One region of the Halomonas sp. Mc5H-6 genome, then DNA from elsewhere that is predicted to be linked to it. Evidence: predicted binding sites of a transcription regulator. Region 1 holds the regulator's gene; the other holds the start of a gene.
The links. Region 1 encodes FNR, which switches genes on or off when oxygen is low (the NO sensors DNR and NnrR bind a similar motif). Its sites were predicted from a motif close to TTGATNTANATCAA; they were not measured.
Positions count from the first base shown of each region.

Region 2: the regulator FNR is predicted to act here: its motif matches at 3,522-3,535, upstream of NH395_RS11965 (OmpW family outer membrane protein).

Region 1 is NZ_JAMXSI010000002.1:107,820-113,230, forward strand. Features, by position in the region: gene NH395_RS03915 (putative nucleotidyltransferase substrate binding domain-containing protein) at 1-765, shown strand, start outside; gene NH395_RS03920 (DNA polymerase III subunit epsilon) at 762-1,406, shown strand; gene ttcA (tRNA 2-thiocytidine(32) synthetase TtcA) at 1,484-2,407, shown strand; gene fnr (fumarate/nitrate reduction transcriptional regulator Fnr) at 2,404-3,141, opposite strand; gene hemN (oxygen-independent coproporphyrinogen III oxidase) at 3,205-4,626, opposite strand; gene NH395_RS03940 (alpha/beta fold hydrolase) at 4,740-5,411, shown strand, end outside.
Region 2 is NZ_JAMXSI010000007.1:175,675-181,085, forward strand. Features, by position in the region: gene putA (bifunctional proline dehydrogenase/L-glutamate gamma-semialdehyde dehydrogenase PutA) at 1-77, shown strand, start outside; gene NH395_RS11950 (LysR family transcriptional regulator) at 233-1,117, opposite strand; gene NH395_RS11955 (aspartyl/asparaginyl beta-hydroxylase domain-containing protein) at 1,434-2,300, shown strand; gene NH395_RS11960 (DMT family transporter) at 2,312-3,178, shown strand; gene NH395_RS11965 (OmpW family outer membrane protein) at 3,652-4,278, shown strand; gene NH395_RS11970 (YqcC family protein) at 4,353-4,685, opposite strand; gene NH395_RS11975 (DUF3549 family protein) at 4,971-5,411, shown strand, end outside.

The DNA of each region.
Region 1 (5,411 bases):
ACCGATCAGGATAACGGGCTGATTCTCGCCGATGATGCTGACTGGCCAGCGGTGCAAGACGACATGCAGCGGCTTACCTCGACCTTGATCGAGTTGGGGTATCCGCCGTGTCCGGGCAATATCATGGTGTCGAACCCGGATTGGGTCGCCACGGTAAGTGAATGGAAAGGGCGCATTGCGCGCTGGGCAAGCGCGCGTGACGGCGACAGTCTGATGAAGCTGGCGATCATGCTCGACTCTCACGGTGTGGCCGGCAACCCGAGCCTGCTGGAAAGCGTGCGCGAAGAGCTGTTTGAGCGCTGCTCCCGGGATGAGTTGCTGCTGTCTTACTTCGCCCGCACCGCGCTGCGCTTTTCCACGCCGCTGACGCTGTTCGGTTCACTCAAGAAGCCCCAGCACGGTATCGATATCAAGAAAGGCGGCATCTTTCCCATTGTGCATGGCGTCCGCACTCTGGCGCTCGAGCGGCGTATCCCTGCCACCTCGACGTTTGAGCGCCTGGATGCCCTGGCCGAGGACGGGCGACTCAACCGCCGTTTTGCCGATGACCTTGGCGAAGCCCTGGCGCTATTCAGCGAGTTACGGCTCAAACGGCAGCTGGACGACCTCGCCAACGACGGCTCCGATGACCAACAGGAGCGCTCCAACCGGGTCGTGGTGCAGGAATTATCGTCGTTGGAGCGCGATTTACTGCGCGAAGCGCTGCATATCGTCAAGGATTTCAAGCAGCGTCTATCCCATCGTTACCACTTGGAGTATTCGTGATCAGTCGACACTATCTGGACGCCCCTTTCGCCTGGCTTGGCGGCATGCTGCGCAGAGGAAGCGAGCGCCGCCGCTATGCAGCGTCTCCCTACGCGTGGCTCTTCCAGCCCTACCTGGGCAATGAACTGGTGGCATTGGCTTGCTTTGCCCACCATGGCGTCATGAGCGTAGCAGCGGTGACGCTGCGCCAGCACCAGGTGCTGACCAGTCGTGCCTGGGTGGCGGCGCTAAGGGAAGACGCGCGCGGAGGAAGTGATGCCGCCGAGCGTCGTCATCAGCTGCTGTATAGCGTCGAGGCCACTAAACCGCTGAACATTGAAAGTCTGCGTTCGCTGGTTGAGTTTATCGGCAATCGGCCAATCATTGGCTGGCAGCTCGATCAGCGTCTCGCCCCGCTTGAGCAGGCGCTGCGTGATCATTTGGGGTTTGGGCTGCCCAATGCCCGGGTGGATGTCACCAGGCTGCACCAGCGCCATTTGCGGCGACTACATCCCCAGGCGGAACAGGAAGCCGAGCTGGCGCGTGCGCTTGACTGCTGGCAAGTGCCCAGCAAGACGCCCCAGCGGGCGCTGGAAGACGCCACGGCCAGCGCGCTTCTGTACCTTCGCCTGCAGCGTAACGAGGTGGATACTGTTTCATAGCGGCCTGCGATTGGGTCATTGCGCTGGGAGTTGCTAGAATAACGGCTGCTTCTTTTACCATCGGCAGTGCGATTACCATGCAACATGATCCTGTTCATTTTGACCCGGCGTTGGCGACTGCCGACGCGGCACCCGGCTTATCCGACGCGGCTGACGCCTCGGAAGCCCACGATGCCAAACAAAAACGCGAGTTCAACAAGCTGCAAAAGCGGCTTCGCCGCGAAACGGGCAATGCGATTATCGACTATCGCATGATTAACGAAGGCGACCGCGTCATGGTCTGCCTGAGCGGTGGCAAGGATAGCTACACCATGCTTGAGATGCTGCTGAGCCTGCAGCGCAATGCGCCGGTCAACTTCTCGCTGATAGCCGTCAACATGGACCAGAAACAGCCGGGGTTTCCCGAGCATGTGCTGCCGACCTATCTCGAGCAACGCGGGGTGGATTACCATATTCTGGAACGTGATACCTACTCGGTGGTGAAAGAGAAAACCCCCGAGGGCAAAACCACCTGCGCGCTGTGTTCGCGCCTGCGGCGCGGGTCGCTGTATGGCTTTGCCGAGGAAATCGGTGCGACCAAGATCGCCCTGGGGCATCACCGGGAAGATATTCTGGAAACGCTGTTTTTGAACATGTTTTTCGGCGGCAGTCTGAAATCGATGCCGCCCAAGCTGCTCTCCGACGATGGCAAGAATATCATCATCCGGCCCCTGGCCTATTGCAAGGAAGCGGATATTGCCGAGTACGCGCGCCTGATGGCGTTTCCCATTATCCCCTGCAACCTGTGCGGCTCCCAGCCCAATATGCAGCGGCAGGTGGTCAAGGAGATGCTGGCCGAGTGGAACAAGAAACACCCTGGCCGTCTGGAAAGCATGTTCAAAGCGGTCACCAACGTCGCGCCTTCACAGCTGGCTGACCGTGACCTGTTCGACTTTGCCGGGCTGGAAGCCAAGCAGGCGGAATTGCTAGCCGGGCGTATTCAGGCGTTTAACGTTGGCTAGCAACCTTCTTCTTCGGCGAGCCGCTGCAGCTTCGCCATGTCGAGGATCTGTACCTCACGACCGGAAACGGCGACCACCTCCTGCGACTGCAAGCGGCTGACAATCCGGCTGACGGTCTCGACGGCCAGGCCCAAGTAGTTGCCGATGTCGGCCCTGGGCATGGAAAGACGGAAGCTGTAGGGCGAGTACCCACGGCGGCGAAAACGATCGGAAAGTGTGACCAGAAAGGTCGCCAATCGCTGATCAGCGGTCTTGGCCGATAGCAGGCGCATCATGCGCCGGTCATTGCGCAGCTCCTTGCTCATGCTGCGGTATATCTGGCCGCGTAACTCGGGTAGCTTTTCAGACAGCCGGTCGAGGCGGTCAAAGGGAATCTCGCACACGGTGGTGGTTTCCAGGGCGATCACGCTGCCGGGGTAGTGCGGCTCATCGATCGCATCGAGCCCTACCAGCTCACTGGGGAGGTAAAAGTTGGTCAGCTGGTCATGCCCGCCACCTTCGCTGGTGATCTGCTTGAGGCTCCCGGAGCGCACCGCATAGACGCTGTTGAAGGCATCCCCCTGATGGAATAGAGCCTCGCCTTTCTTGAGTGGCGCGCGTCGCTGGATGATCGCGTCGAACTGATCGATATCCTCAAGCTCCAGTGCCAGCGGCAGGCACAGCGAACTCAAGCTGCAGGTCTGGCAGCGTGCTTCGTGCAGGGCGGCGCGCCGCCGATGCGTGGCGTCCAGCATAAGAGTCTCCAACAGAGATGGCATGACCTCATTATGGAAGCTGGCGCCCATGAATAACAACCGCTAAACAATATTTGAGTAATGATGGCTGGCCTCAGAGGGCAAGCGTGCATCAAAGGCCATGGCCAGGTGGCGTATCAACAGACGGCCGATAGGCGTCACCTCGAGTCGATGTTCTCGGATATCGATCAACCCATCGTGCTGCGCCTGCTCCAGTGCGCTTAAAACTGATTTGAAATAGCCGCGCGCGATCTGCCAGCGCTCACTGAGCGTCGATAGGTCAAGCTGCATATCGCACATTAGCCGTTCGATGGCATCGCGCCGGATCAGGTCGTCTCGGCATAGCCGTATGCCGCGTTGTGTGGCCAGTTGCCCCTGATCGATCGCCGCCTGGTAGTGCCCAAGCTGGCTGTGATTTTGCGCGTAGCTGTCATCCAGGCGTGAGATGGCGGAGACGCCAAGGCCGATAAGGTCGCATTGGGCGTGGCTGGAATAGCCTTGAAAGTTGCGTTGCAGCGTACCGCGACGCTGGGCGATGGCCAGACTGTCGTCGGGCCGGGCAAAATGGTCCATACCGATATGCACGTAGCCAGCAGCCGTCAGCATTGCAATCGTGGTACGCAGCATCGCCAGCTTTTCGTCGCGACTGGGCAGCTCGGCATCAAGAATCCGTCGCTGCGGAGGGAATCGCTTTGGCAGGTGGGCGTAATTGAAGACCGACAGGCGTGCGGGGTTCAGTTCGATGACCTGGCGAAGGGTTTGCGCAAAGCTGTCGGCGGTTTGGCGTGGCAGGCCGTAAATCAGGTCGAGATTTAACGAACGGAAGCCCAGGCGGTGGGCTTCGTCCATCAAGGTTTCGGTCAGCGCCCGCGGCTGGGGGCGGTTGATCGCCTGCTGAACCTGTGGGTCGAGGTCTTGCACGCCCAGGCTCAACCGATTGAACCCCAGTGACTGCAGATGACGCAGCGTCAATACATCGGCTTCGCGAGGGTCGATTTCGATGGCGTAGTCGCGCTCAGGATCGTCTGAAAGCCCGAAGTGGGCATCCAGCTTATCCACCAGTTCGCTCATCTGATCGAGGGTCAGAAACGTCGGCGTGCCACCGCCCCAGTGGAGCTGCTCCACCGGGCGTCGGGTATCCAGGTTCTGCGCTGTCAGCGCCATTTCCTTGTCGAGCCTCGCGAGATAAGACGCGGCGAGCGCGGTGTTTTTTGTCGCGATCTTGTTGCACGCACAGTAAAAGCAGACGTTGCGGCAGAAGGGGATGTGCACATAAAGTGACAGCGGCCGTTGGGTCTGGTTACTGCGTTGCAGCGCCGCGCTGAAATCGTCGGCGGTAAACGATGGGTCAAAGGACAGCGCGGTCGGGTAGGACGTATAGCGCGGGCCGCTTCTCGCATAGCGATGGAGGCGGTCAGCGTCCCACACCGCCGCCGCGAGTGGATTACCCGGCGCTGATTGAGCTGAGTGAATGGGGGCAGGCATGAGGCAGGGCTCCAGGCTGAGTCTTGCACCATGGTAGCGAGTGCCGCCCACGGCAACGTTGAGCCACGTCAAGGAAACGCCCGTTAGCAGCAAACGGCACATAACAGGAGAGCGTGAGTTTGGACACGCAATGGCCAGAGGAAAAAGTCGTCAGCCAGCAAGCGCTGGCCGACGCGGTCGCCGAGCAGGCCGAAGGCTGTTTTTGGCGGGAAGGTCTGGGGCCTCTCAGGCTCTATGGTCAGGCAGACTTAGGCTGCCTGCTGCTCGCTCATGGAGCAGGCGCCGGGCATCGGTCAGCCTTTATGCAGCAGTTTGCCAGGGCCCTTGCGGGAAGAGGGCTGCAGGTGATGACCTTTGACCTGGGCTACATGCAGCAAATGCAGGCGACGGGCAAACGCCGCCCACCGCCCGCCATCCACCGAAGCGTTGCTGAGCTGGCGCATTGGTATGCATGCCTGGCGCCGTTAACGGTCAAGCCGCTGTGGCTTGGGGGTAAATCCATGGGTGGCCGCGTGGCGAGCATGCTGGCAAGCGAGCAACCCTGCCCCGGGCTGGTGATCGCCGGTTATCCCTTTCATCCGCCCAAGGCGCCCGACAAGCTGCGCCTGGCGCACTGGTCGAGGGTTCAGGTGCCGGCGCTGATTCTCCAGGGGGAGCGCGACCCGCTGGGGAGCCGTGATGAAGTGACGGGGTATTCGCTACCGGATAACGCTCGCGTGGCCTGGCTGACCGATGGCGACCACGACTTCAAGCCGCGTCGCGCATCGGGGCTTGATCAGACGATT
Region 2 (5,411 bases), on a different contig from region 1:
ACGTGGTGGAACGCCATCTGTGCATCGACACCACCGCAGCGGGCGGCAACGCGAGCTTATTGGCAACGGCTGAATAGGATCGCTACTGAACGTGATCTAACGTGGTCGGGAGACGCCAATACTGGCGTCTCCCCAATGAAAGACACAAGGTCATTCAGTCGCCACCTGTAACGAAGTTCTACAGAACTAAAAAGTCGGCTTAAGAACTTTTAAAATGATAGAAGAAGGAGCGTTAACATGCCTTAACCACTGATTTACTTATATTGTTTTTATATTCAAAAAAACCAACAATCATTTCTTCTACCATTCTCACCGGACTATCTGGATTTGTACAGTTAGCTGATACAGAGATATCAATACTTCCTAGGTTCGGTAAAAAATTATTGTTTTCCAGTTTGTAGACATCATCAGTTACCGCAACATGTGGGATCGCCGATATAGCGAGATTATTTGCTACTGCTGATAAAACACCAGCAAGGTTTGATGACGAAAAGACAATCTCATAATCTAACCCGTTGCTATCGAGGGCATTGAGGATCATGGATCGGTCGGAGCAACCATCAGTAAAGCAGGCAATCCTCAACCTCTTCTCTTGCCAAGAAAATTGGGCATTTGGTGCTATCCATACCATCGGTGTGGTCAACAACAGCCTGCTTGAAATAGACTCAGGGCAATTCTGAGTAAGTGCAATATCAACCTCGCCTGTCGAATAAGCACGCCAAATCTCATCACTATATCCAGAGACAACTTCTATACTTATTCCTGGATGAGAGTCACAGCACGCTCTAAGCAAGTCCGGTATGAAACTTGCCAAGAATACATCGCTGGTTCCGATTGTCACCTTTTGGTCGTCGCTGACACCAGACAATTCATTTAGCGCCAGCTCGTTTATTTCGAGAATTTCTTTAGCCCGCTTGAGTAACTGCTTGCCAGCTTTTGTGAGTGACACACCGCCGCTATGCCTTGTGAAAAGCGGCGTTCCTAACTGTAGCTCCAGCTTCCTTATCTGCCAGCTGATTGCAGACTGTACACGATGACGGCGTACGGCAGCTTTGGTGAAGCTGCTCAGCTCAGACACGGCGATGAAGGTGCGTAAGCAATCGATGTCTAGATCCATTTGGCACTCCTAGTCCTGAATTCAAGTAATAATAAGTGCAGCACCTGCGGTTTCAAGTATTCCCAAACACTTTCTTAAAAAGATCTTGTCTGGCACTCAGTGCCCCATACTCTGCTTCAACCTCTGCTCTCCCCATGCCCACCATGCTTTATAAAAGGTATTTTAGTTATTCTATGGATTAAGATCCCATAAGAATAGGGCAGTCACCATATCTAAAATATTGATACCCACCTATCAACATTATTCGCTGGGATTTTCCCACTTTGACAGCTAGGGTTAAAAACAATCTTCCAAACTTTCAAGTGGAGTATAAGCTATGTCTTTTATTGTGGCAAAAATCGACCTTGACGCAGTCAACCTTTCTAGCGAAATTGAATACCTCAACAATCTACCCAAGATCCATGAAGAGTATGATGAATTTGCACAAGGGTATTGGAAAAACATCTCGTTGTTTAATGCATCAGGACATGACTATGACACACAGTTTCGAAACTGTGAAATAGCAATACCGACGTCGCACCTCAAAAAATGCCAAATGATAAATAAAATTATCGAAGATAATTTTTCTATTAAAAATCTAATTATGGTTAGAGCTAGAAACTTGATTGACGGAATGGTTATCCCGCATCGAGATTTTGTTGAAATGGACGGTGAAACTGAACGCTACTTTCGAGTTTTTATGATGCTTGAAAATAACCCTGAATCCTACCACTCTGATGAAGGCGGTGTGTTCCAGATGCGCAAAGGAGAAGTATGGTTCCTTGACGCGGCCAAAGATCACGCTGCCATTAATTTTTCAAACAAAAGCCGTATGGCAATCTGCCTTGATTTTGTTTTTCAGGGAGATTTTGATCCTCGTGATATTTTCAACGAATCAGCAAGGTACGAAGAAGGTGTCAAACCGACCTATGTAAAAAGAAATACAGTCAGTTCAATCGAAAAAAATGAAATTGTGGCAAGCATCGCTAAGATGTTAAACAAACAAACCTTTAAAGATATAATATTTGCCGCATCAAAATTCCATTTCACTTACGATATACCCGTATCAGAATGCTATGACTGGATAATTGATGCCGCATTGAGCAAAAACGATGAAGAGGTCGCAGCCAAGGCGAAAGCGCTTAAGCACTATTTGATTGAGAACCGAAATTTGGGTGAGCGCTTTTCAATCGCCAGTTGGTGAGTGACTCCATTATGGTCAGTTTCAATCTTGCCCGTTTGGCGCCACTGCTCTTTCTAGCCATGTGGAGCAGTGGTGCCCTTTTTGTTAAAGCTGGTTTACAGGACTCTTCTGTACTGTCCTTCCTCCTAGTCAGGTCTCTTGGCGCCTTGCTGGTGATGACGATATTACTGGCTACGCTTCTTCCGGCCGAGATTCGGAGCTTGCTTTCAATGCCCAGGCCAACCTGGATTCGGCTCTTATTCGTGGGGCTTTTTTTGCAGGTCCTCTATCAGGGGTTCTTCTTTGCTTCTATCGCTCACGACCTGTCGCCCGGCATGCTTGCTATTGTACTTGGATGCCAACCTTTACTCACCCCTGTGCTTGCGCTGGAACGCATTGGTGGCAAAGGCTATATGGTGCTGCTTCTTGGATTTGTCGGACTGGTGATTGCAGTCACAGGGGGCGGTGCGGTAGATGTTGTTACGGTACCCGGACTTATATTCGCCAGCTTATCCGTGTTGGCAATGACGTTTGGTACTATCCTACAGAAGCATACCAACGTTCATGTAATGAGTTCGGTGCTGGTTCAATACTGCTTATCCTCTGCCATCTTCGCTTTTGGGGTTGGACTTTATGGTTTTGACGCAAAACTAACGCCACAATTTATCTTTTCAGCGCTATGGATGATTGTCGTGGTCTCAGTGGGGGCCGTGCTTTTGCTGGTATACATGCTGAAAGGGGACAAAGCAAGCAAGGTCTCAACGCTGTTTTTTTTGGTGCCTGTTATTACATATTTATTAGACTATCTTGTCTACGATGCACCATTGAGCTTATTAACGATTATCGGTGGAGCAATGGTTGTATCTTCACTGCTTATATATGGTCGGCTTATTCGGTGAGGAGTCGGTTTTAGGGCTTTAAGTAGACAATCAGTTCTTAAAAAAGGTGAACGTCGGGCCAATGCCACCCATCCTCCTCCAGAGCTCAGCAAACACAGATCAGGATTGTCCCCCCTACCGCATGACCTTTCCTTGTTAGTGGCCAAATGCTGCGCGCCTCAGTTGCTGTGATTCCGGTCATGACGCATCTCTTGCATATTCAATTCTCAACTAATATACGCCTTTAGGTACATATACGTTATCATGGCGCCCGCAATCACGCGCTTGTTGCGAGGTGTGGCTTGCATTTTTATGCCAGCCTGAGGGGCATCTTCTTTAGGGCATAGCACCTACCCAGCAACCCTTGCCCTGGATCAATAATCCACTCCCTGGATCTCGTTACACTGGCCACATCGTTAAGCGGCTATCGAATAGCCGTCCAGCGTTGCAACGAGTCGTTTGAAACTGTCTGTTTTAACATCAGGAGTGCCCCCATGCGTAAAGCCGCCCTGCCTACCCTACTTGTATCCACCGTTGCCGCTTCTGCGTTGATGACCAGCAGCCAGGCATTCGCTTACGGCGCGGGTGATTTCTTTACCCGCGTGGGTGTTGCCAAAGTCGCTCCTAAAAGCGACAACGGCTCACTGGCCAACGGTGCGCTGGCCGTGGATGTACAGGATGAAACCGATTTTGCGTTCACCTTGGGCTACCGCTTCCTCGATAAAGTCGGCGTGGAGCTATTGGCCGCGCTGCCGTTCGAGCACGATATCCACCTGAACGGCGGTAATATCGCTTCAACCAAGCACTTGCCGCCAACCCTGACAATGCAGTATTACCCGTTGGGCGGCACACAGTCCCGGGTACAGCCTTATGTCGGCGCGGGTATTAACTACACCCATTTCTCCGATGAAGAGCTCGCGATTGGCGATTTAGATCTGGATGACTCCTGGGGTGCAGCGGGGCAAGTAGGCGTCGACCTGCTGATTGATGACCACTGGGCGTTGAACGCCGCGGCCTGGTACATCGACATCGATACCGATGCCAGCGTTGACGGTGCAGCGGCCGGTACCGTTGAGATCGACCCTGTCGTGGTCATGGGTGGCCTCAGCTATCGTTTCTAGGCTGACAGCCAATAACCTCTCAGGCGTTATCCACAAAGCCTGCCTTGCGGCGGGCTTTGTTGTTACAACGGCCTTCAGTTTTCAGTGACGACCTTATCCACTCTCTCCACAGCCCGCACAACGAGCAACTGGTGATGGGCAGGTGTTTGCTCCTGCTGCAAATAGGCCGCCACGGCGGGCGCCACCTCGCATTTGGCGGGCATCGGCCCACCCGCTTCAGCCAGCGACTCCAGGCGCGCGATAAACACAAAGCGCAGCCACTGGAGCAGCGACATTGTATCGACACAGAACGGCTGCTGGCTGGAAAAAGCCGCTGCTTCTGGGGTTGGCATACGCCATAGGTCAGCGGCCTTTAGCGTCGCTTCAAGGTCAAGAAGCGCGGTATGAAGCTCGCGATGTGCACCCATAAACCACCTATGTTAAATCAGATAATTAAACAAGCATTATCCCTACTCTATGGCTGAGTTGCCACTCATCCACCGGGATCTTCGTTATTCACAGATTCACAGAAAACCTGCAAGAGACTGTGGATAAGCTATGGAAAGGTATCGCATCCGCGTTTCCCATGCGGGTTGGCGATGACTGTTTAATTTTTAACCAGACAGTAAAAAAGGCGTGATATTATGGGTGCCTACGGCTGACAGGCTGCTATCCGCAAGGTAGAGTGCAGGCTTGCAATGGGAAAGGACGTTATGCAACCAATTCGCACCCTAGACGAGTTTTTTCAGCGCAGCGGAGCCAGTGTGTCGCTTTATCATATGGGACGGCGCGTCACCCCGTGCCCCATTGATGCACTGCGCCAGCTGGAAAATGCCCAAAGCCCATGGCCTGAACCCTGGCAAGGTCAGGCGCGCGTGGCCATTGTGTTTCGTCTGGGTGATATGCCCGAACCGGCGATCTGGTTTCTGGCTCTGCCGTTGGACGAGGAAGGCCACCTGGTGCCCGCCCAGCGCGATGCGTTTCTGAACCGGCTGCTTGAAACCCTCGGCCGCAACGTCTCGCAGTTGGGTCAGGGGCACGGCTCGGGAGTTGATAACCTGATGAAGGACAACCCGCTCGCCTTTACCCCGAGCGCCCCTTTTCAGGCGATGCTTAATGCCCGGGCAACCCATGCGCTTGACTTGCCTGCCAGT